Regions from separate parts of the Streptomyces sp. NPDC021622 genome, predicted to be linked through region 4. Evidence: riboswitches for the same ligand, from Rfam matches in the RefSeq annotation. Region 4 holds a riboswitch; each other region holds the start of a gene.
The links. Region 4 has a riboswitch for cobalamin ahead of AB0G47_RS17130 (CbtB-domain containing protein). Riboswitches for the same ligand answer to the same signal wherever they lie in the genome.
Positions count from the first base shown of each region.

Region 1: it holds a riboswitch for cobalamin, as region 4 does, so the genes downstream of both, AB0G47_RS01845 (ABC transporter substrate-binding protein) here and AB0G47_RS17130 (CbtB-domain containing protein) in region 4, are expected to answer to the same signal.
Region 2: it holds a riboswitch for cobalamin, as region 4 does, so the genes downstream of both, AB0G47_RS09770 (ABC transporter substrate-binding protein) here and AB0G47_RS17130 (CbtB-domain containing protein) in region 4, are expected to answer to the same signal.
Region 3: it holds a riboswitch for cobalamin, as region 4 does, so the genes downstream of both, AB0G47_RS04105 (cobalamin biosynthesis protein) here and AB0G47_RS17130 (CbtB-domain containing protein) in region 4, are expected to answer to the same signal.

Region 1 is NZ_JBFACK010000001.1:401,990-407,689, reverse strand. It holds gene AB0G47_RS01855 (ABC transporter ATP-binding protein) at 1-375, opposite strand, end outside; gene AB0G47_RS01850 (iron chelate uptake ABC transporter family permease subunit) at 372-1,391, opposite strand; gene AB0G47_RS01845 (ABC transporter substrate-binding protein) at 1,388-2,401, opposite strand; cobalamin riboswitch at 2,494-2,681, opposite strand; gene AB0G47_RS01840 (VOC family protein) at 2,679-3,122, opposite strand; gene AB0G47_RS01835 (helix-turn-helix domain-containing protein) at 3,128-3,994, opposite strand; gene AB0G47_RS01830 (HAD family hydrolase) at 4,178-5,299, shown strand; gene AB0G47_RS01825 (DUF2252 domain-containing protein) at 5,296-5,700, opposite strand, start outside.
Region 2 is NZ_JBFACK010000003.1:509,171-514,870, reverse strand. It holds gene AB0G47_RS09785 (DUF2017 domain-containing protein) at 1-503, shown strand, start outside; gene AB0G47_RS09780 (amino acid permease) at 854-2,326, shown strand; gene AB0G47_RS09775 (M67 family metallopeptidase) at 2,416-2,838, shown strand; cobalamin riboswitch at 2,811-2,959, shown strand; gene AB0G47_RS09770 (ABC transporter substrate-binding protein) at 3,003-3,962, shown strand; gene AB0G47_RS09765 (iron ABC transporter permease) at 4,097-5,104, shown strand; gene AB0G47_RS09760 (ABC transporter ATP-binding protein) at 5,101-5,700, shown strand, end outside.
Region 3 is NZ_JBFACK010000001.1:906,335-912,034, forward strand. It holds gene cobN (cobaltochelatase subunit CobN) at 1-1,149, opposite strand, end outside; gene AB0G47_RS04100 (cobyric acid synthase) at 1,146-2,654, opposite strand; gene AB0G47_RS04105 (cobalamin biosynthesis protein) at 2,651-3,706, opposite strand; cobalamin riboswitch at 3,829-3,980, opposite strand; gene AB0G47_RS04110 (hypothetical protein) at 4,099-4,335, opposite strand; gene AB0G47_RS04115 (inorganic phosphate transporter) at 4,348-5,616, opposite strand.
Region 4 is NZ_JBFACK010000007.1:360,695-366,394, reverse strand. It holds gene AB0G47_RS17145 (hypothetical protein) at 1-192, shown strand, start outside; gene AB0G47_RS17140 (hypothetical protein) at 147-704, opposite strand; gene AB0G47_RS17135 (histidine phosphatase family protein) at 1,001-1,573, opposite strand; cobalamin riboswitch at 1,709-1,851, shown strand; gene AB0G47_RS17130 (CbtB-domain containing protein) at 1,891-2,118, shown strand; gene AB0G47_RS17125 (CbtA family protein) at 2,133-2,945, shown strand; gene AB0G47_RS17120 (SgcJ/EcaC family oxidoreductase) at 3,066-3,770, opposite strand; gene AB0G47_RS17115 (MarR family transcriptional regulator) at 3,863-4,315, shown strand; gene AB0G47_RS17110 (SDR family NAD(P)-dependent oxidoreductase) at 4,376-5,700, opposite strand, start outside.

The sequences.
Region 1 (5,700 bases), on a different contig from region 4:
GAGGGCATCGGACACCGCATCGTCGTCCTGCGCCGAGGGCGGGGACCAGGCCCTGCGGTGCGGGATGCGGCCCAGACGTACGACGTCCCGTACGGTCAAGTCGACCTGGGTCACGGCGTGTTGCTCGACCACGGCCACTCTGCGGGCCACCGTCCGGCGGCCGAGTTCCGGCAGCGGTCGGCCGTCCAGGGTGACCACCCCCGAGGCCGGGGAGAGGACACCGGCGAGCAGGCGCAGGAGGGTGGACTTGCCCGAGCCGTTGGGGCCGAGGAGGCCGACCGTCGCGCCCGGCGGCGGGGCGATGCTCACCCCGTCGACGACGAGGCGCCCGCCCGCCCGGCGGCTGACCCGGTCCGCTCGCAGTCCGGTGGTCATATGGCGGCCCTCCGTGTGCGGTAGAGGACCAGGACGAACGCCGGGACGCCGATCAGGGACGTCACGACTCCCACCGGCACCTCCTGCGGGTCAAGGACCGTGCGGGCCAGTGTGTCCACCCACACCAGGAACACCGCGCCCGCGAGCGCCGTGACCGGGAGCAGCCGCGCGTGCCCGGAGCCGACCACCGCGCGGGCCGCGTGCGGCAGGACAAGGCCGACGAAGCCGATGGCGCCCGCGCTGCTGACCAGGACCGCCGTCAGCAGGGCGGTGACGGAGAGCAGGATAAGACGGGTGCGGGCCACGTGGACGCCCAGCGTCGCCGCCGCGTCCTGGCCGAACGCGAAGGCGTCCAGCGTGCGGGCCTGCGCCAGGCAGACGGTGAGCGCCGCCAGGAGGACCGCCGCGCAGATCCATACGTCCGTCCAGCCCACCCCGCTGAGCGAGCCGAGCAGCCAGAAAAGCACCCCGCGCGTCGTCTCCGCGTCGGCCGCGGTCAGGATCACGAACGAGGTGAGCGCCGAGAACAGCTGCATGGCCGCGACGCCGGAGAGCACGACGCGGTCGGTGCTCCCGCCCAGCGCATGGCTGAGCAGCAGGACCAGGGCGAAGGAGCACAGGGCGCCGGCGAAGGCGCCCGCCGAGACCGACACGACTCCCCCGCCGACCCCGAGGACGACGACCGCGACGGCTCCCGTGGACGCCCCTGAGGAGACGCCGAGGACGAAGGGGTCCGCGAGCGGGTTGCGCAGCAGGGACTGGAGGACCGTCCCGCAGACCGCGAGGCCCGCGCCGCACACCGCGGCGAGCAAGGTGCGCGGCATCCGCAGGTTCCAGACGATGCCGTCCCGCAGTGGCGTGAGCCCCGTCTCTCCCCCGCCGAGGTGCGCCACGACCGCCGAGAACACATCCGGTACGGAGATGGCGGCGGGGCCGATGGTGACGGCCACCGCCACGGAGAGCGCGAGCGCGGCGGCACCCGCCGCCCACAGCAGGGCGCCGCGCGCGTGCGTCACTTGGCGAGCCCGAACTCGCGCAGCGCGGCGGCCACCTGCTCCACGCCGTCCACGGTCCGGATCGTGGGGTTCATCGCCTGGCCGCTGAGCAGGACGTACCGCTTCTTCTTCACGGCGGTCAGATTCTTGGTGACCGGGTTGGACTCCAGGAACTCGATCTTCTTCTTCGCGCTCTCGGCCGTCTGCGCCTTGCGGGTGAGGTCGCCGATGACCAGGACGTCGGGGTCGCGGTCCGCCACCGTCTCCCAGTTGATCTGGGGCCACTCCTCGCGGGTGTCGTCGAAGACGTTCTTGGCGCCGAGCTCGCGCGTGATGATGCCGGGGGCGCCGCAGCAGCCCGCTATGTAGGGGGCCTTGGAGTCGGAGAACCAGTAGAGGAGCGTGGTGTCGGAGGCGTCGATGTCCTGCTTGGCCTTCGCCAGGCGGGACTTCAGGTCGGCGACCAGGCGCTCGCCGCGCTTCTGGACCCCGAACGCCCGCGCCAGGTCGCGCACTTCGCCGTACACCGTGTCCATGGTGAGCGCCTTGACGCGGCTGCCGTCGCCGTCGCCGGTGTTGTCCTTGCCCGCGCAGTCGGTGGGCGAGACGTACGAGGGGACGCCGAGCTCGGTGAACTTGGCGCGGTCGGCGACGCCGCCCTTGCTCACCGTCGCCAGGAAGGATGCGGTCACGAAGTCCGGCTCCTGGGCGAGGACCTTCTCGAAGGAGGGGTAGCGGTCGGAGAGGCGCTCGACCTTGGCGTTGTCCTTCTCCAGGCCCTTCAGGACCGGGTCGGTCCAGGTGCCGGTGCCTGCCATGCGGTCGGCGAGGCCGAGGGAGAGCAGGATCTCCGTGGAGCCCTGGTCGAGGGAGACGGCCCGCTGCGGCGGCGCCTTGATCTGCGACTTCTTGCCGCAGGAGGTGAGGGTCAGCGGGTAGCCGGCGGCCTTCTTGTCCGCGGTGGAGGGCGTCGACGAGCCTCCGCAGGAGGTCAGCGTGACGGCAAGGGCCGTGCCGAGGAGGACGGGCATACGTACACGACGGGCTGTGGAGGACACACGATCCCTTGAGTCTCATGGCTCATACGCGGAGCCTGGCCTGCTTGATCACCTCCGCCGCCCGGTGCGCGGACAGAGGTGCCAGCAGGTCTTCGGACTCGGGGATCGGCCGGGCGGGGCGCCTTCCCAGGCGTCCGTGGACGCCCAGTGGCCGTGGCCCCGCCCGTCCCCCCTCACCGCTGCGCGTCAGTTCCGGATTCGCACCGGATTCCCTGGCCCTGGTGTGGGTTTGACTGGCGTGCGCAAATTATCACGCTGGCCGGGGCGAGCCGCGGTAGGTGCCGAAGGACCACTTGTTGCCCTCGGGGTCGGCGATCGCGAACTCCCGGCTGCCGTACGGCTGGTCCTCGATCTCGCGGATGATCTTCACTCCGGCGTCGGTGAGGCGCCCGTAGAGATCGTCGACATGGTCCGTGACGACGTACGCGCCGAAGGTGCCCGGCTTGAGGCACCAGCCCTCGGCCTTCTCGTCGTACGAGCCGAGCATGATCGCCCCGCCCTCGGGCCAGTCGAGCTCGGCGTGGGCCACCCGGTCGCCGTCCTCGTAGACGGCGGTGCGCAGGAAGCCGACCGTGCCGACGAGGAAGTCGATCAGGGCGGGTGCGTCGTGGGCCTGGAGGGTCGGCCAGACGTCGGGGGCACGTTCTGCGGGGGCGGATGTGGTCTTGGTCTGCTGCTTCTCGGTGGTGTTCATGGCTCCTACTCTTCGCCTCCGCCATGGCTCCCGGCTTGGATATTCCGGCACTCTTCGGCCAGCCAGCCGCTGGGGCTCGTGCCGGTGTACTGCCGGAAGTCCCGCACCAGGTGGGAGTGGTCGAAATAGCCGCAGTCCGCGGCGACCCGCGCCAGATCGGGCGCGGCGCCCGCGGCGACGGAGCGCACGACGGTGTTCCGCGCGCGCTGGAAGCGCATCAGGCGGGAGGCCTGCTTGGGGCCGATCCCCAACTCGGCGCGGAAGAGGGCGGTGAGCCTGCGCTCGCTGAGCGCGACGTGCCGGGAGAGACCGCCGAGCGTGCCCGCGCCCCGGTGCCTGGCCAGCCAGGCCCAGGCCTCGGCGACCTCGGGGCGGACGGAGCCGGCGGCGTCCTCGGCGGCCACGCGCTGCCTCAAGTAGGCGGACAGGGCGGCGAATCGCTCCTCCCAGGTGTCCCGCTCGCACAGCAGCTCCCGTACGTCGGCGGCGCGGCGCCCCATCACCTCCGTGCCGGACGTGACGATGTCACCGGCGAGCTCGGCGGCCGGTACGCCGAACAGGGCGCGGGCGGCGAGCGGATGCACGGCGAGCTGGATGCCCGCCTCGTGCTCGGGCTTGACGACGTACGCCGGTGACTGGTGCAGACCGCCGAGGACGATGTCCGTGCTGATCGCGTCGGCGCCGCCCGCCTGCTCGGGGGTGAGACCGCTGACGACCGGGCCGTCGAGCGAGAAGATCAGGGTCAGATACGGGGACGGCAGGCCGCGGTGCAGGCCGGGCCGCTCGCCCGTGGTGCGGTAGCCGACCGCGGACACGACCATCCCGTCGAGCCGCGGGACGGCCCGCACGAACTCGCGGGAGCCGGTCTCCATACGTTCCAGTATGCGATGCACGGGGCCCGGGCGCGGGGCGGAAGCGTTCGATGCTGCTACCCGCGCCGGGCCGGTCCATGCCCCTCACGGCCGGTGACGTCGATCATGGGAATCTGCCGTCTGACCTCGTACGATGGCCCGCCGCTCCGGACGGGGCGCAGACCGCTCTCAGGGGGCAGAAACATGGCAGTAGGAGCAAAGGGCAAGCTCGCGGTTCTCGGTACGGCGGGCGCGCTCAGCGCGGCGGTGCTCGCGGGCATGGCGCTCTGGCCGGGCACGGAGGCGACGGCGGCCGACTCCTCGGTCAAGACGGCGGCCGAGCTGCCGCACTGGCCGAAGCCGGTCGCGGCGAAGCTCGGCAAGGTGATCTCGGAGAACGGCCACAAGGGCGCGTACGCCGTCTTCGACGCGGACAACACGACGTACCGCAACGACCTGGAGGAGGCGCTCCTGCCCTTCCTCGAGATGAAGGGGGTGCTGACCCGCAAGTCGATGGACCCGTCGCTGAAGGTCATCCCCTTCAAGGACACGGCGCAGCACAAGGAGAGCCTGTACAGCTACTACAACCGGCTCTGCGAGGTCGACGACCAGGTCTGCTATCCGTGGGCCGCGCAGATCTTCTCCGGTTTCACGCTGAAGGAGCTCAAGGGGTACGTCGACGAACTCCTCGCCTACGACAAGCCGATCCCGGCCGAGTACTACGAGGACGGCAAGCTGACCAAGACCGAGGTCGAGGCGCCCGAGTTCTTCACCGGCATGCAGGAGCTCTACAAGTCGCTGCGCAAGCACGGCATAGAGGTCTACGTCGTCAGCGCGGCCAGCGAGGACCTGGTGCGGATGGTCCTGTCCGACCCCAAGTACGGCTACAACGTGAAGCCCGAAAACGTCATCGGCGTCGGCCTGCAGCTCAAGGACCGCAAGACCGGTGAAGTCACCAGCTCCCGCAAGGAGATCGCGGAGGGCCGCTTCGATCAGAAGAAGCTCGCCGGGCGTGAGCTGACGCCGAACCTGTGGGCGCCGCTCACCTGGTTCCAGGGCAAGCCGGCGGCCATCAACACCTACATCGACGAGTGGCAGAAGCCCGTCCTGGTGGCCGGCGACACCCCGGTGAGCGACGGCCCGATGCTGTTCCACTCCGCGGATGTGGAGCACGGCGGGGTGCGGGTCTGGGTCAACCGCAAGGACAAGTACATGCAGCAGCTGAACGAGATGAAGCGGACCAACGCCGACCGGCAGCGTGAGCTCGGCCAGAAGGTCACCGCGGACAAGCGGTGGCTGACGGTGGTGCCGGACGAGATCCGCTAGGCCTCGACGGCCCCCACCACGCCCGTGGCGATCGCCTCTCCCAAGGCCGCGTGATCCGCCGCGTTCTGGGCCACGTACCGCAGCGCGAAATCCGCCACGGCGCGGTCGAACGTGTCGGCGCCGCCCAGGTACGCGGCGATCGCGATCCGGTCGCCGGAGCGGGCGTGCGCACGGGCCAGGGCCGTGCCGCACAGGCCCGCGTAGCGGGACAGTTCCGATGGCTTCATGGACGACACGTCCGCCGAGCCCTTCATGTCGCGGAGCTGGCGCCAGTAGTAGGCGCGCCCCTGGGGTCCGGTCATCCAGCCGAGGAAGATGTCGCCCGAGGCCTGCAGCAGCCGCTGCCCGGCGACGACCCGGTGACCGGGGTGGCGGTAGGGGCCCTGCGGCAGGTGCTCCTC
Region 2 (5,700 bases), on a different contig from region 4:
AGCTGATCGGCCCCGGACCGGGAGAGGACGCCTCCGACGACCCGCTCGCCGAGCTGTTCGCGGAAGGCCCCAGTGAGCCGCCGACCGACCCGGTGCTCCAGCGGCTGCTTCCCGACGCGTACGGCGGACCGGGCAGTGAGGAGGGCTCCGCCGATGCCGACGAACTGCGGGCGTACTCCGCGGAGTTCAGGCGCTTCACCGAGAACGACCTGCGGGCCAAGAAGCGGGACGACGCCCTCGTGGTGATCCGCTGCCTGGACTCCATGACGGCGGCCGGCGACGGCGGCGCCGTCCTCAAGCTGTCGGCGGAGGAGTCCCGGCACTGGCTCGGCGCCCTCAACGACCTCCGGCTCGCGATCGGCGCGCGCCTCGACGTCATTGACGAGGAGGACACGGACCTCCTCTACCAGCTGCCGGACGAGGATCCGCGCAAACCGATGGTGATGGCCTATTTGTGGCTGGGCGGTCTGCAGGAGACGCTGGTCGGCACGTTGATCGTGTAGTGGAACGGCTCACTTGGGCCGAAAGTCGATGTAGACGGCACCTGTAACAGGTGTTCGCTCAGCGGATCCTCAAATCCGGATAACGATCGCGTCACTTCAATGCCCCCGTATGACGCCGCGGGGGAATTTTGTCCGCTTCTTCCAGTGGTCTGCGCCACACGTGGCTGAGCCGATCACTGTTGCGACCGTGATAAATCTTCACGACCACTCGGTGACGCCACCCATGTCACCGATGGCGCTCGGGCCGGCAGACCGCCGGTAGCACTCCATCCATATCCGGGGGGATCAGGACCTGATCCGTGGCCATTCGCAGACTGCGGGCACGGATCAGCGTGGAGAAAGGCGTCACCATGACCTCAGTGCAGGTCGAAGAGCATCACGACGGCAATGAGGCCGATCAGGCCAAGGGCTCGTCCGGTTCATCCGGCGAGGGCTATCAGCGCGGGCTCGGGGCCCGACAGATCCAGATGATCGCGATCGGCGGTGCCATCGGCACCGGCCTGTTCCTCGGCGCGGGCAAGGCCATTCACAAGGCCGGGCCCAGCCTCATCCTGGCGTACGCCATCGCCGGCCTTGTCATCTTCTTCATCATGCGGGCCCTGGGCGAGCTGCTCATGTACCGCGCCGTCTCCGGTTCCTTCTCGGAGTACGCGCGCGAGTTCATCGGCCCGTTCTTCGGATACGTGACCGGCTGGACGTACTGGCTCTTCTGGGTCGTCACCGGCATCACGGAAGTCACGGCCGCGGCCCAGTACATGCAGTACTGGACAGACAACGCCATCCCACAATGGGCGTACGCGCTGATCTTCACGGTCATCCTGTACGGCGCCAACCTGATCTCCGTGAAGCTCTTCGGTGAGCTCGAGTTCTGGTTCTCGATGGTCAAGGTCACCGCGATCATCGGCATGATCCTCATCTGCGCCGGCATCCTCACCATCGGCTTCTCCGACGCCGGTGACACCGCGTCCGTGAGCCACCTGTGGGACCAGGGCGGGTTCTTCCCCAACGGCATCGGCTCCACGCTGATGACACTGCAGATCGTGATGTTCGCCTTCCTCGCCGTCGAGCTGGTCGGCGTCACCGCGGGCGAGTCCAAGGACCCCGAGAAGACCCTGCCCAAGGCGATCAACACCGTGCCGTGGCGCATCGCCGTCTTCTACGTCGGCGCGCTCATCATGATCCTCTCGGTCGTGCCGTGGACGTCCTTCAAGCCGGGCGTCTCGCCGTTCGTGAAGGCCTTCGAGGAGATGGGTCTGGGCGTCGGCGCCGCCATCGTCAACTTCGTCGTCCTGACGGCCGCGCTCTCCTCCTGCAACTCCGGCATGTACTCCACCGGCCGCATGCTGCGTGACCTGGCGCTCAACGGCCAGGGCCCGAAGTTCTTCACCAAGCTCACGAAGAACGGCCTGCCGCTGGTCGGCACCACCTTCTCCGCGGCCCTGATGCTGGTCGGCGTCTGGATCAACTACCAGTGGCCGGGCGAGGCGTTCAACTACGTCGTCTCCTTCGCCACCATCTCCGGCATGTGGGCCTGGATCATGATCCTGGTCTGCCAGATCAAGTACCGCCGCAAGGCCGACCGCGGCGAGCTGCCGCAGTCCACCTTCCGGGCTCCGGGCGCGCCGTACACGAGCTGGTTCGCCCTGCTCTTCATCGGCATGGTCATCGTGATGATGGGCGTCGACAAGGACGCGCGCATCTCGCTCTACGCGGCCCCGGTGTGGGCGCTCATCCTGGGCGTCGGCTACCTGGTCATGCAGAAGCGCAACGCGCAGCCGACGGGCGGCGGCGACGCCGAGCCGCAGGACGCGATCAAGTCCTGACTCCCGTCTGATCCCTGCTGATCCCAGCATGTGGGCCGATCCGTACCATCCCTCGGTACGGATCGGCCCCTCTGCTTATCCTGGCTCCCATGCTGACCCTGACCCAGGCCCTCCACGACCAGATCGTCGCGCACGCGCGCCAGGACCACCCCGACGAGGCGTGCGGCGTGGTCGCGGGTCCCGCGGGCACCGGCCGCCCCGAGCGCTTCATCCCGATGCTGAACGCGGCCCGCTCGCCCACGTTCTACGAGTTCGACTCGGGCGATCTGCTCAAGCTGTACCGCGAGATGGACGACCGCGACGAGGAGCCGGTGATCGTCTACCACTCGCACACGGCGACCGAGGCGTACCCCTCGCGCACCGACATCACGTACGCGAACGAGCCCGGCGCGCACTACGTCCTGGTCTCCACGGCGGACACCGACGGCGCGGGCGACTTCCAGTTCCGCTCCTACCGGATCGTCGACGGCGAGGTCACCGAGGAAGAGGTAAAGGTCGTCCAGGCATACTGAGCCTCACCTTTGAGGCGGCAGGACCCAGGAAGCCGGTGCGAATCCGGCACGGTCCCGCCACTGTGACCCCACCCTTCGCGGGTGGGGCAGTCAGGAACTGACCTGCCGCCTTCTCCCACGGATACAGGGGACGCGGAATCCCCTGGAGGAGGCACAGCCCAGCCATGTCCCGCCCCCTGCGCGCACTCATAGCCGCCGCCCTGCTCGCCCCGCTCGCCGCGTGCACGAGCTCCGCGGAGCCCGATTCCGCGCCGGGGGCGAAGGCCGCCGGGTTCCCGTACACCGTCACCAACTGCGGCGTGAAGACGACGTACGATGCGCCCCCGAAGCGCGCCGTGACGATGAACCAGCACACGACGGAAGTGATGCTGGAGCTCGGCCTTGCGGACCGCATGGCGGGCACCGCCTTCCTGGACGACAAGGTCCTTCCGTCGTACGAGAAGGCCTACGCGTCCGTCCCGGTCCTGGCCAAGGAGTACCCCTCCTACGAGAAGCTGCTCGCCGCCAACCCCGACTTCGTGTACGGCGGTTACCCCAGCGCCTTCCTCGCGGGCGAGGGCCGCAGCCGCGCGGCGCTCGCGAAGTCCGGCATCAGGACCCGCCTCGACGTGGAGGGCTGCGCGAAGCGCCCGGTGACCATGGAGGACGTCTTCCGGGAGGTCCGCGAGGTCGGCTCCACCTTCGGGGTACGGGCACGGGCGGACCGCTGGGTGAGCGGCGCCGAGCGCCAACTGGCCGAAACCGAGAAGCAGTTGAAGGACAGGAAGCCGCTCCCGGTCTTCGTGTACGACAGCGGCGACAAGACGGCCTTCACGGCGGGCGGCCGCGGCATCGGGAACGACATCATCAAGCGCGCGGGCGGCCGCAACGTCTTCGCCGACCTGGACAAGTCCTTCGGCGACGCGTCCTGGGAGTCGGTGGTGGACAGCAGCCCCGAGGTGATCCTGATCCTCGACTACGGCGGCACGACGGTCGCCCAGAAGAAGCGCCGCCTCCTGGAGGACCCGGTGCTCGCCGACGTCCCTGCCATCAAGAACAAGCGGTTCGCGGTGCTGCCGCTGTCGGATGTGGTGACGGGGGTAAGGGCCCCGGCGGCGGTAGGGAAGCTGGCATCGCAGCTGTGAAAATCTCAGCCCGTCCGGCGTTTGAGGACGAACTCGGCGAAGCCGGTGACTCTCCGGTCAGCACACGGCCGGCGAAGCCGGAACATTCGGGAAGGGGCGGGATCGGGGAAAGAAGGCCGCCCTACGCAGCCGTGATCGCCGGGCTCCTCGTGGCCCTCGCCGCAGCGGCAACCGCAGGCCTCGCCCTCGGCTCGGTCAAGATCCCCGTGACCGACGTCCTGGAGATCCTCACGGGCAGGGCGGAACCCTCCCCCTTCCGCACGATCGTGCTGGACGCCCGCCTCCCCAGGGTCCTGCTCGGCGCAGCCGTCGGCGCGGGCCTCGCCGTCATAGGCACGGTCCTCCAGGCCCTGGTCCGCAACCCCCTCGCGGACCCCTTCCTCCTGGGAGTCTCCTCCGGCGCGTCGGCCGGCGCGGTCGCCGCCATCGTCCTCGGCAGCGCCTTCGGCATCGGCGCGGGCCTGTCCATCACAGTCACCATCCCCGCCGCGTCCTTCGCGGGGGCACTCCTCTCCCTGCTCCTCGTCTACACCCTGGCCAGAAGCGCCGGCGGCGGCTTCGCCACCGGCCGGCTGATCCTGGCGGGCGTGGCCGTCTCGTACATCCTCTCCGCCCTGACCAGCCTGATCCTGGTCGTCGCGGACAGCACGGACCACCTGCAGGAGGTCCTGTACTGGACGCTCGGCGGCCTCGGCAGCGCCCGCTGGGGCATGCTGGCCCTGCCCGCCGGCGTACTGATCGTCGGCACGGCGCTCCTGCTCGCCCTGGCCCGCCCCCTGGACCTGCTCCTCGTCGGCGAGGAGGGCGCCACCGTCCTCGGCCTGGACACCGCACGCTTCCGTGCCGCCGTCTTCGTCCTCGCCTCGCTCCTGACCGGCGTACTCGTCGCGTACAGCGGAGCGATCGGCTTCGTCGGCCTGATGGTGCCGCACGCCGCCCGGATGCTGGTCGGCGCATCGCACCGCGCGCTCCTTCCGGTCGCGGCGCTTGCGGGCGCGGTGTTCCTGGTGGCCGCCGACCTCGCCGCGCGCACGGTCGCCGCCCCGCAGGACATCCCGGTGGGCGTGCTCACCGCGCTCACCGGCGGCCCGTTCTTCCTGTGGCTGCTGCGCAGGAGCCGTGGCGGGGAGGCGGCCGTATGACCGCCCTGAGCACCGAGAACCTCTCCTACCGGGCCCCCGGCGGCCGTCTCCTCGTCGACGGCGTCACGCTGCACGCCGCGGACGGCGAGACCGTCGGCATCGTGGGACCCAACGGCAGCGGCAAGACGACCCTCCTGCGCTGTGTGTACGGCACGCTGACGCCCACCGGCGGCCGCGTCCTCCTGGACGGCGACGACCTGGCGGGGCGCTCGGCCAAGGCCCGCGCCCGCCGCATCGCCACCGTTCCGCAGGACGGCCACGGCGGCTTCGAGCTCACCGTCCGGCAGATCGTCGCGATGGGCCGCTCCCCGCACAAACGCTTCTGGGAGGCGGACACGGCCGAGGACGAGCGTCTCGCCCGCGCGGCCCTCGAGCGGGTCGGCGCGGCCGCCCTCGCGCACCGCACATTCGCCGGGCTCTCCGGCGGCGAGCGCCAACGCGCCCTGGTGGCAAGGGCGTTGGTGCAGCAGCCCGCCGTACTGATCCTCGACGAGCCGACCAACCACCTGGACATCCGCTACCAGCTGGAGATCCTCGGCCTGGTCCGCGCCCTCGGCACGACCAACCTCCTCGCCCTGCACGACCTGAATCTCGCG
Region 3 (5,700 bases), on a different contig from region 4:
CTCGACGACGTACCCGGCATCGCGCAGCGAGTCGAGCACGCGCACCGCCGACGCGGGCGTGTCGAGCCCGACGGCGTTGCCGACACGCGAGTGCTTCGTCGGGTACGCCGTGAAGACGAGCGCGAGCTTCTTCTCGGCGTTCGGCTTGTGCTTCAACTGGGCGTGCCGCAGGGCGATTCCGGCGACCCGGGCGGCGCGCTCGGGGTCGGCGACGTACACCGGTACGTCGTCGGGGCCCTGCTCCTTGAAGGAGAACGGCACGGTGATGACACGCCCGTCGAACTCCGGGATCGCCACCTGCATCGCGGCGTCCATGGGGGAGAGCGCGGCGTCCGACGCGTCCCAGGTCGCCCGCGACGAGGTGAGGCAAAGTCCTTGCAGCACAGGGATGTTGAGGTCGGCGAGCGCGCCGATGTCCCAGGCCTCCTCGTCGCCGCCCGCGCTCGCCCCGGAGGCGTGCGTGCCGCCCGCCGCGAGGACGGTGGCGACAAGCGCGTCGGCCCGCCCGAGGATCTCGTACAGGCCCGCGTCCGCGCCGCGCAGCGAACCGCAGTACACGGCAAGGGCGTTGGCGCCCCGCGCCTCGATCGCGTCGCACAGCGTGTCCACGAAGCCGGTGTTCCCGGAGAGCTGGTGCGCCCGGTAGAAGAGCACACCGACGGTGGGCCGGCCCTCGACGTACTCCCGCGTGCCATGCACCCCGTACTCGGGCATCTTCTGCGGCTCGGCACTCTGCCGCTCATGCGTGTCGGCGGCCGACGCCCGGCCGCGACCCGCCGCGAGGACGTCCTCCTTGAGGAAGCGCACCAGCTCGCGCAGATTACCCGTGCCGCCCTCGACGAGATACCGCAGGGCCTCCGCCACGGACCCCGCGTGCACGGTCGACTCGGCCATCAGCTCCGCGTCGGGAACGGCCTCGCCGCCGAGCAGCACCGTCGGGATCCCGGCGGCCTTCAGCGCCGCGAGCCCGTCCTCCCACGCCCGCTTGCCGCCGAGGAGGCGTACGACGGCGATGTCGGCGCCCTCGATCAGGGCGGGCAGCTCGTTCTGTACGTCGACCCGGGTCGGGTTGCCGATGCGGTACCCGGCGCCCGAGGCACGGGCGGCAAGCAGGTCCGTGTCGGCGGTGGACAGAAGCAGGACGGTCATGAGGGTGCCCCCGGTGCGATGAAGGGGAGACCGGACGGTGCGCCGGTCTCGATCAGGCTGAGCAGCGCGTCCGTGTCCGCGTGTTCTTCGATCAGGTCTCCGAGCAGGTCGAGCTGCTCCTCGCGCAGCGCGCCGAAGCTGGTGTCGGGCGCGGGCACGAAACGGCGCCCCGCGGCGCGGGCCACCTCGGTGAGGAAGCGCCGCCGGAACGCGTCGCTCTCAAGGGAGCCGTGCCAGTGCGTGCCCCACACCTCGCCGACGCGGCAGCCGTCCAAGAAGGGCTCTCCGCCCAGGACTTCGGCGACGCCGTGATGGATCTCGTATCCCTCGACGGGTTCGCCCAGGGCCTCGCTGACCGGCCGGGCGAGGGTCTTCTCGCGGGCGAACCGGACCCGCACGGGCAGCAGCCCGAGCCCGTCCACGGCCCCCGCGCGCGACTCCACGTCGTCCTCGATGTGCTCGCCGAGCACCTGGAAGCCGCCGCAGATCCCGAGCACGGGCCGCCCCTCGGCTGCACGCCGCGCGATGGCGTCGGCGAGCCCGCGCTCACGCAGCCACTCCAGGGCACGCACGGTCCCGCGTGTACCCGGCACGACCACGAGATCGGCGTCGACGAGCTCCTCGGCCCGGTCCACGAACCGCACGACGACACCGGGTTCGGCGGCGAGCGCGTCCACGTCCGTGAAGTTGGACATCAGCGGTACGGCACAGACGGCGACCCGCAGCACGTCATCGCCGACCGGGGGAGCGACGACGGACTCCCGCACGGCACCCCGCAGGGACACCCGAAGGCCGTCCTCCTCGTCGATGCCGAGGCCGTGCTGGAACGGCAGCACGCCGAACGTGCGCCGCCCGGTGAGTCCTTGCAGCATGTCGAGCCCGGGTTCGAGCAGCGACACATCACCCCGGAACTTGTTGACGAGGTACCCGGCGACCAGTTTCTGGTCCTCGGCGCCGAGCAGCGCGGTCGTGCCGAAGAAGGAGGCGAAGACGCCACCGCGGTCGATGTCGCCGACGACGACGACGGGGAAGCGGGCGGCCCGCGCGATCCCCATGTTCACGATGTCCGTACGCCGCAGATTGATCTCGGCGGGACTGCCCGCGCCTTCGCAGATCACGGCGTCATAGCTGCCCCGAAGTTCCTCAAGACATCCCACGACGGTGGAAAGCAACGCCTCCTGGCGCCCGCCGTGATAGCCACGCGCACTCATCTCGCCCACGGGCTTCCCCATGAGCACCACCTGACTGCTGCGGTCGCTGCCCGGCTTGAGCAGCACGGGATTCATCAACGCGCTCGGCTCGACCCGGGCGGCCTGCGCCTGCATGGCCTGCGCCCGCCCGATCTCGGCGCCTTCGCGCGTGACGAAGGAGTTGAGCGACATGTTCTGCGCCTTGAACGGCGCGACGGACACGCCCTTGCGGGCAAGCCACCGACAAATCCCGGCGGTGACAACACTCTTCCCGGCATCGGAGGTGGTCCCGGCAACAAGCAGCCCACCACTCATGAGCGTCCTCCCAGCTCGTGCTGCCCTTGCTGTGGGCAGGCGTTCCGCAGGGCGAGTGGGGTCTCCCCTGCTCGAGCGAAGCCGAGAGCTTGGGGAAGGGTGGGCACAGCCCCAGCCGCCGGTCCCCGCTTCCGACGGGCGGCAATGGCAACCCCCAGCGCCAGCAGACCAACCCGCCGAGACAGCCGCACAGCCCGCTCGATGTCAGCCACGGCAACGTCCCGCCCACCCCCGTTCAGAACGGGCCGATGCTCAACCCGCCCCCCGTACGAGAGCGTCCCCCCGAGCCGCACCCCCAACGCCCCCGCAAAGGCCGCCTCCACAGGCCCCGCATTGGGACTCGGATGCTTGGCGGCATCGTCACGCCAGGCCCGCAGCGCCCCGGAGGGCGAATCCCCCGCAGCAGCCGCAAGCAGGGCGGTAAGCCGAGCCCCCGGCCACCCCAGGACGTCATCGAGCCGAGCAGACGCCCACCCGTACCGGAGGTACCTCGCGGACTTGTGCCCCACCATCGCGTCCAACGTGTTCACGGCCCGAAACCCGACAAGCCCCGGAACGCCCGCCAACGCCCCCCACACCAGCGCCCCCACGACGGCGTCGGACGTGTTCTCGGCGACGGACTCGACGACGGCCCGCGCGATGCCATCGGCATCCAGCGCCTGCGGATCCCGCCCGCACAGATGCGGCAGCCGCTCCCGGGCCACCTCGATGTCCCCCGCGGCGAGCACCCCGCCGATGGCCCGCGCCTCACGCCCGAGCGAGGTCCCGCCGACCACGGCCCAGGTCGCCGCGGCGGTCAGCGCGACCGATCCGGCGCGCGAGTGACGACGTACAAAAGAAGAGGCAAGGGCGGCGGCACCCGCCGCCCCGCCGGCGCACACCACGGCATGCAGCGCACCCCACCCGCGGTGATCCCGCCACAGGACACGCTCGACGGCACCCGCCGCACGCCCGAACGCGGCGACCGGATGCCCGCGGCGAGGATCACCGAGAAGCAGGTCACCGAGGAGCCCGGCGGCGGCGCCGTACGCGAAGTCGCGATCGGCACACATGGGTTCAGCCGACCGTTACGGGAAGGGGAGCGACGGGCCCGGCCTGGACGGGCGGGGGCACAGGAACCGGCAACGGGCGGCCGCGCATGGCGATATGTCCTCACTCAGGGTGTCCGCGCCCTGGTTCGACGTGATCGGCGGGCGAGAGTTCCTGGCTCACGGGGAGTCGTCTCCCCGGTGACAGTGGCGGGACCGCGCCGGATTCGCACCGGCTTCCTCTTCTGCCGCCGTAATGGCTCCGGCAGTCCACCACGCCCGCGAACGCCCGTCAACTCGCCTTTGACCTGCGACGGGAGAGTGTGCCAAGGCCCACATACGAAGGTGGGGCGCAAGGCGCCGAAGCGTCCCGCACCCCACCTTGAACTCCGTCGTCGGGCGACGGACTCAGGCCGTCAGGCGACGATCAGATAGATCCCGTATGCCACCGCGGCCGTGCACAGCGCGAAGCACAGGTACGCGCCCGCGCGCGCCGCCACCGCGTTGCCGCCCGCGGCGGAAGTGGCGCCGGAGGTGGCCGCCTCGTGCTTGGAGAGGCCGACGATGCCGAGGGTGAACAGGCCCACCAGGGCCACCGTCACCGCGAGGCTGACTCCGAAGACGGAGCCGAGAGCTGCCCAGTCGATGTCCATGCTGATCTGTCCTTACACCGTGGCGCGGGCGGGATCCGCCACAGGGCCGGTCGGGGCCGGGATGGTGGCCTTGACGTGGTCGTCGTCGGCGGCCGTCGCGGCGGCGCCGGTGGGCGGCGGCGTGACGGCGGCGATCGCGGTGGTCACGACGCCCGCGGGCTCCGCGTCGGAGCCGCCGATCTCGTCGTCCGCGACGTTCGTGTGGTCGACGGCGTTGCGCCGCGAGAGCACCCAGATGACGGCCGAGCCGCCGACCAGGAGCGCCGCGGTCGCCGCGATGCCCCAGGGGCCCTGCTTGGTGAGGAACTCGGCGCCCGCGCCGACCAGGCCGGCGGCCGGGAGCGTCAGACCCCAGGCGACGAACATCCGGGTCGCCGTGGACCAGCGGACCACACCGCCCTTACGGCCCAGGCCCGCGCCCATCACGGCGCCGGAGCAGGACTGCGTGGTGGAGAGCGAGAAGCCGATGTTCGACGAGGCGAGGATGACCGTCGCGGCGCTGGTCTGGGCGGCGAAGCCCTGCTGCGGCTGGAGGTCGGTGAGGCCCTTGCCCATGGTGCGGATGATGCGCCAGCCGCCCAGGTAGGTGCCGAGCGCGATGGCCACACCGGCCGAGACGACGACCCACATCGGGGGGTTCGCGCCGGGGTTGAGGACGCCGCCGGTGACCAGGGCGAGCGTGATGATGCCCATGGTCTTCTGCGCGTCGTTCGTGCCGTGCGCCAGCGAGACGAGGCCGGCGGAGGCGATCTGGCCCGCGCGGTAGCCCTTGGCGGTGGCCTTGGTGTCGGTGTTGCGGCCGATCCGGTACGTCAGGCGCGTGGCCGCCATCGCGGCGAGACCCGCCACGAGCGGCGCGGCGAGGGCCGGGATCAGGATCTTGGTGACGACGGTGCCGCCGTCGATCGACGACCAGCCCATCGACATGACGGCGGCGCCGATGAGGCCGCCGAAGAGTGCGTGGGAGGAACTGGAGGGCAGACCCACCAGCCAGGTCATCAGATTCCAGAGGATCGCGCCCACCAGGGCGGCGAATATGACCTCTGTCTTCAGTCCGTCCTCGTTGACGATGCCGCCAGAGATCGTCTTGGCGACTTCGACGGAGAGGAATGCTCCGACGAGGTTCAGCACGGCGGACATGGCCACCGCCGTCTTGGGCTTGAGAGCGCCGGTCGAGATGGTGGTAGCCATCGCGTTGGCTGTGTCGTGGAAACCGTTCGTGAAGTCGAACACGAGAGCGGTAACGATCACGATCCCGAGGAGAAGCGTGATGTGTTCCATTTACCCAGGCTTCTGTTGGACGTCAGTGGCAAGTGGAACGTAGGCAACCTGGGTGAACGGAAAGTGAACTGGGCCGGGCCGTGC
Region 4 (5,700 bases):
GCCGAACTCGCCGATGCGTACGGGATGAACCCGCCGATCTACTCCACCTTGGTGGCTGAGTGGTGGGCCAAGGGGCGGATGGTGCCTGGCTGGGACGATGCTCAGTGGGCCGCCCTCGTCACCCCACCCCGCACCGACGTAGGCGGTCACTCCGACCTGCTGCCGTCCAGTGCGCTGGTTCCGCGCGGGTAGCGACGGCCGCGACGGGTCGCGCTGCCGGCGGTCGTACGGCCGCGGTCGTGGGGTGCGACCGGTTCGAGCAGGGTGGCGAGTATCCCGGTGGCCTGATGGAGCGCCAGTTCCACGGCGGTTGGGGCAAACAGGGTGCCGCAGCCGTCGGGAGGGACAAGCCATCGCAGAGAGCCGGTTGCCCGATGGGGAGCCGGTGCGGCAATCCACGCGCCCTTGCCCGCGTAACGGATGCCGGAGCCGACCCAGCGACTTTCGGGATCCGGGGGCAGGAAGAAGCCCACCCGGTGCGCGGCGAAGTCCGCAAGTGTGGGGCCGGGTTCCTGCAGCGGGGTGCGCAACAGGACGTCGAGGGTGAAAAGGCCCAGCTCCTCCGGCACGCTCAGCACATCCCAGAACCGTCCGGATGCCAGTACTGCGGTCCCGTTCTCTGCGTGCCATGCCCGCTTGCATGCCCGGGGGTCCGTCGCGGCGGCGGCGAGCCACTCAACTGCTTGTCGCGCGTGACTTCTCATGGCTCTCCTTCGTGAGGCTGATGTCGTGGTGCCAGATCTGACCCCCTCGGCAGACCGCAAAAATCCCGACGTCCGGTGCTCTGGCCCGGTTCGCCATGTTCATGCTGGTAGATATCTCTACGTGGTGGAAGGGGTGGCGCGACGTGGCGTTTTCAGGTGGCGCATCCAGTCCGTCGGGCGTCCGTTCGCCCTGTCTTCCGGGGGTTCTCCTGTGGCGAGGATCTTCGGTGAGGCTCCGCGCCACAGCTGTGGGCAGGTGTCGTGATCTGACCACGGCCCAGTGGGGCGGAACTTCCCTACGGTGCCAGGGCGTGACCGCTGAGGAGGTTCCATCGCCCGGTGCGGCCGCTGAGCCGGGTGGCGGTGAGCGGGCGGACGTCCAGTCGCCAGAATGCCTGGTCGGGTGCCGACAGGGCGTGGACGAGGGCGGCACGGATCGCGTCCGGCTCGGCTACGGCGACGATGTGCCCGGCCTGGCTGCCCAACGTATCGAGCCAGGCCGCGATGCGGTGGCGTACCTCGCGCAGTGATTCGCCGCCGTGGGGTGCGGCAGTTGGATCGTCCAGCCAGAGAGCGACGGCTTCCGCTTCGGCGCCTGCCACGGAGTCCAGCGTCCGTCCTCGCCAGCGGCCCATGTCGCAGGCAGCGAGGGCGGCGAGAGGTTCGGCGGGGGCAAGGCCGAGTGCGTGGGCGGTCCCGCGGCAGCGCGGGGACGGTGAGGTGTAGGTGGCAACGGCCGGGGGGAGTGAGCCGGCGGCCGCCTCGGCGCGTGCGATTCCCGCCGGGTCGAGAGGACTGTCGTCGTCGAAGCGGACCTCCTTCAGAGCTTCACTCGTCGCGGGAGATATCAGCGTGAGACGTACGGTCATCGATTCCTCCGCAGGGCCTTCACATGGCCGTTGACCCGCGGCAACCCTATCTGCGGGGGCGTGTCGGCGTGTTGGGGGCGTATCGGCGTGATACAGGACTCACGCCCTTGGCCGGAGGTACGGCACGCGGTACGGTCACGGCGAACATTCAACAGAACGTGACGACGGCGAGACGGAAGTCCGGTGCAAGTCCGGCACGGTCGCGCCACTGTGAGCCGCAGCGGAACCCTTCGAGGGTGACGCCGCGGTGAGTCAGACCCGTGGACCGTCGTCCTGCACCACCGTATGGGACGCGTGTTCCCCAAGGAGGTTTCATCATGGCCGATGCTGTCGTCAATGCTGCCGTTTCCGCCACTCCCGCTCCTGCACCGGCTGCTCTGCCCGTACGGGCTGTCCTGCCCTGGGCGTTGTTCGTGGGGCTCCTGGCGCTGATCGCGCTGTACTTCGTGGGTGCCGAGCAGGGCGTCACCTCTGTGTTCGCCGGCACCGACGTGCACGAGTGGGTCCACGACGGTCGTCATCTGCTCGGCTTCCCGTGCCACTGAGAGGCGACAAGTACGTGCACGCCTCAACTGTGAGAAATCTGCTGGTCCGTGGCATGCTCGCGGGCCTGATCGCCGGACTCTTCGCCTTCGGTGTGGCCTACGCGATCGGTGAGCCGCCCGTCGACGGCTCGATCGCCGTGGAGGAGGCCCAGGCCGCCCAGGAAGCGCCCCACGCGGGGCACGGTGGCGCCGCGCACGAGGAGGAAGCCGCCGAGGAGGAAGAAGCGGTCAGCCGGTCGGTGCAGTCGACCGCCGGTCTGGCCACGGGTGTTCTGGTGTACGGGGTCGCTCTGGGCGGCATCGCGTCCCTGGCGTTCTCCTTCGCGCTGGGCCGCGTCGGCCGGTTCAGCCCACGGGCGACCGCCGCGCTCACGGCCGCCGCCGCCTTCACCACCGTCTACCTCGTGCCGTTCCTGAAGTACCCGGCGACCCCACCCGCGGTGGGCAACCCGGACACCATCTCGAAGAGAACCACACTGTTCTTCCTGATGATCCTGCTCAGCGTGCTGCTCGGCATCGCCGCCGTCATCATCGGGCGGCGACTGGCACCGCGTCTGGGCAACTGGAACGCGACGCTTGCCGCCGGGGCGGGGTTCATCGCCGTGGTCGCTGTCGCGTTCGTGTTCCTGCCCGCGAACGACGACGCGGTCAAGGCCGGGTTCCCCGCAGCCCTGTTGTGGGAGTTCCGAGTCGCTTCACTGGCGATCCAGGCCGTGCTGTGGGCGGTCTTCGGCATCCTCTTCGGAGCCCTGGCACAGCGTCTCCTCGCCCCTCGGGCGGCCGACGCCAAGACCGAGGCCGAGCAGCCGACACCAGCCGTCGCCTGACGCGCACGCAGCCCGAAGTACCGGCCCCGCCACCCTCTTTGGGGTCGGCGGGGCTTGGTGAACCGCGGTGGTCCCCGCGCTCGCACCGGTCACCGGCGCCGTCGTCATGTCTTGGGGGGCTCACTTCTCGGCCGCGGGCTTGGTGTCCGGGGAGAACAGGAATGAGATGCGTTCCATGACGCGCTGGCGCTTGGTGTTCTGGAAGGCGGCGATGCGCCATGTGCCGTCGGCCTGGCGGACCAGTGTGTAGGTCTGCGTCTTGGAGAGGTCGGCCGCCTTCGGCTCCCCGCCCTCGTAGGTGTCGCCGCGGCTGGTGGCCACGGCGGTGTCGGGGCCGTAGAAGCGGATGCTGAGCCACGAGTCGGAGAGCTTGGTGCCCTTGAGGAATCCGTCGAACAGAGCGCGGTGGCCTTCGGCTATGTCGCGTCGGCCCTGGTAGGCGGTGCCCACGTAGCTGGTGTACGTGGCGTCCTTGGTGAACTGGTCACCGTACGCGGTGGCGTCGTGCCGGGCCCACGCGTCCTTCATCGAACGCAGGGTGCGGCAGACCGCCCGCTGGTCGTCGGCGGTCGCGGTGCCGGCCGGTGTGGCGGTGACTTCGGGTTTGACGGCGTTGCAGTCACTCACGCCGAGGTTCTTAGCGTCGGAGATGGCGTTGAGCCACAGGTATCCGCCGCCCGCGGCCGCGACCAGTGTCAGCGCGGTGACGCCCAGGGTGATCTTGATGCGGCGGCGACGGCGGCTCTTCGGAGCCGGGGCGGTGGCGGGTTCCGCCTGCTCGGCCGGCTCGGACTTCTCGGACTGCGGGGTGCTGGTGGCGTTCATGGTGATGCCCCTCCCGTGATAACTTCGTAGGCGAAGTTACTGCGTCAAAGATTTCTCTTCTCTGAGGAAGAGATTAGGGAGTGGGGCAGCCCATGTCAACGCCGGCCAAGCGCCCCGATGCGGGCCAGATCTACCGCCAGTACCTCAGCGCGGTGCTGCTCCACGGTCATGCGAGCGCCCGGGCCTGCGAGCTCGGCGCCACCGATCTGTACGCGCTGAACATCCTGCAGCTGACGGGCGCGATGACCCCGGGTGAACTGGCCGCGCGCACCGGTCTGACGACCGGGCCGACCACCCGTCTGATCGACCGTCTGGAGCAGGCGGGCTACGTCCGCCGCGTGCCCGACCCCGGCGACCGGCGCAAGGTGACCGTCGAGCCGCTCGGCGAACCCGCGGACCTCGACCGCGTCATGGCCCCCGCGCGGCAGAAGATCGGGCAGATTCTCGGGGGGTACTCACCGGAGCAACTCGACGTCCTCTTCGACTACTTCGCCCGTGCCGCCGAGGCGTACCAGGAAGCCGCCGAGCAGCTGCGCGATCAGTGACGTGTAGGCGCGGCGGCCATCAGCCTCTGGGTCGCCGACTCCCCGTGCAGGGCAGGCCGTTCAGGAGGTCGCCTTCGCCGTGCGTGCCTGGATCCACGTGCGGATCGCCGACGCGGTGGTTTCCGCGTGCTCCCGCATCATCGTCAGGTGGTCGCCGGGGACGTCCACCACCTCGTGCGCCGACGGCCAGGACGTCCGCCAGTCGTCGGCGTCCGCGGAGGCCGCCATGGCGGGCGTGGGGAGCGACGCTCGGACCAGGAGGGTGGGCGTGGTGACCGGCTCGGGCGCCCAGTCGAGGAAGATCCGGTTGTAGGCGCCCACCGCGGCCAGGGTGCTGTCGTCGTCGCCGGTGAAGTCGGTCCCTCCGGTCTCGCGCTGCGGTGGGGCGGCCAGGGACAGCAGCCAGCCCTTGCCGCTGTTGTGTGGGGTGATGTGGTACGTGTCAAGGAGTACGAGGCCGGTCGGTGCCCGGCCCATGCCTTCCAGGTGGTGGGCCACCAGGTGCGCCACGTTGCCGCCTGCCGAGCGTCCCACGATCACGAAGGGTCCGTCACCGACGTGCCGCAGCACGCTCTCTGCCTGGGTGCGCGCCAGGGCGGCGCGGTCCTCCGGCACCGCGGCGCCGGCGCCGATGCCGGGATGCGGGAACTCCAGGATGTTCAGGGTGCCCAGGTCGTGCAGGTCGTGCAGGTCGTGCAGGTCGTTCTGGTCGTACTGGTCGGTCTGGAGGGCGTCGTGGAAGCGGGGGAAGTCGCCGCCGTCCGGTGCGAGCGACGGATGGTAGGCCGGGAAGTAGACGACGGTCGGCCCTCCGTGGGTGCGGCGTCCGTGGGTGCGGCGGCGCGGTGGCAGGGCGTGCTCGTGGCCTTGGGCGGCCGTGAAGGTGGGCAGCGCCCAGGAGGCGGTGACGAGCAGGTGCATCGCAGCCACCGGTTGTCCGGCGGCGCTGACCGTCCGGAAGAGAGAGGAAAGGGTGTACGTGGGGTGCTCGGCCCCGGGGATTTCGGGCGCCTCTGGGGGCTCAGGGGCGGCTGCGGCAGTTGCATCGTCGTCCAGCATGCCGAGCAGGTGGCGTGTCAGTTCCTCGGCGGTGCGGTGCTCGAACACCACTGCCACCGGCAGTCGGACCTTGAGCGCCGTGCTCAGCCGGTTGCGGAGCTGTACGGCGGTCAGGGAGTCGAACCCCAGCTCGGCGAGGGACTTGCCGACCGGCAGCGCGTCGGCGTGCGGGTACCCGAGCACCGCGGCCACGTCGGCCCGCAGCAGTTTCACGAGGGCAGACTCCCGCTCGTCCGGGGGTAGTTGGCGCAGAAGCCTCCGCCAGGCTCCCGGCTCAACGACCTGCTCGGAGCCCGAGCCGGAGCCCGAGCCCGAGGTCGTCGTGG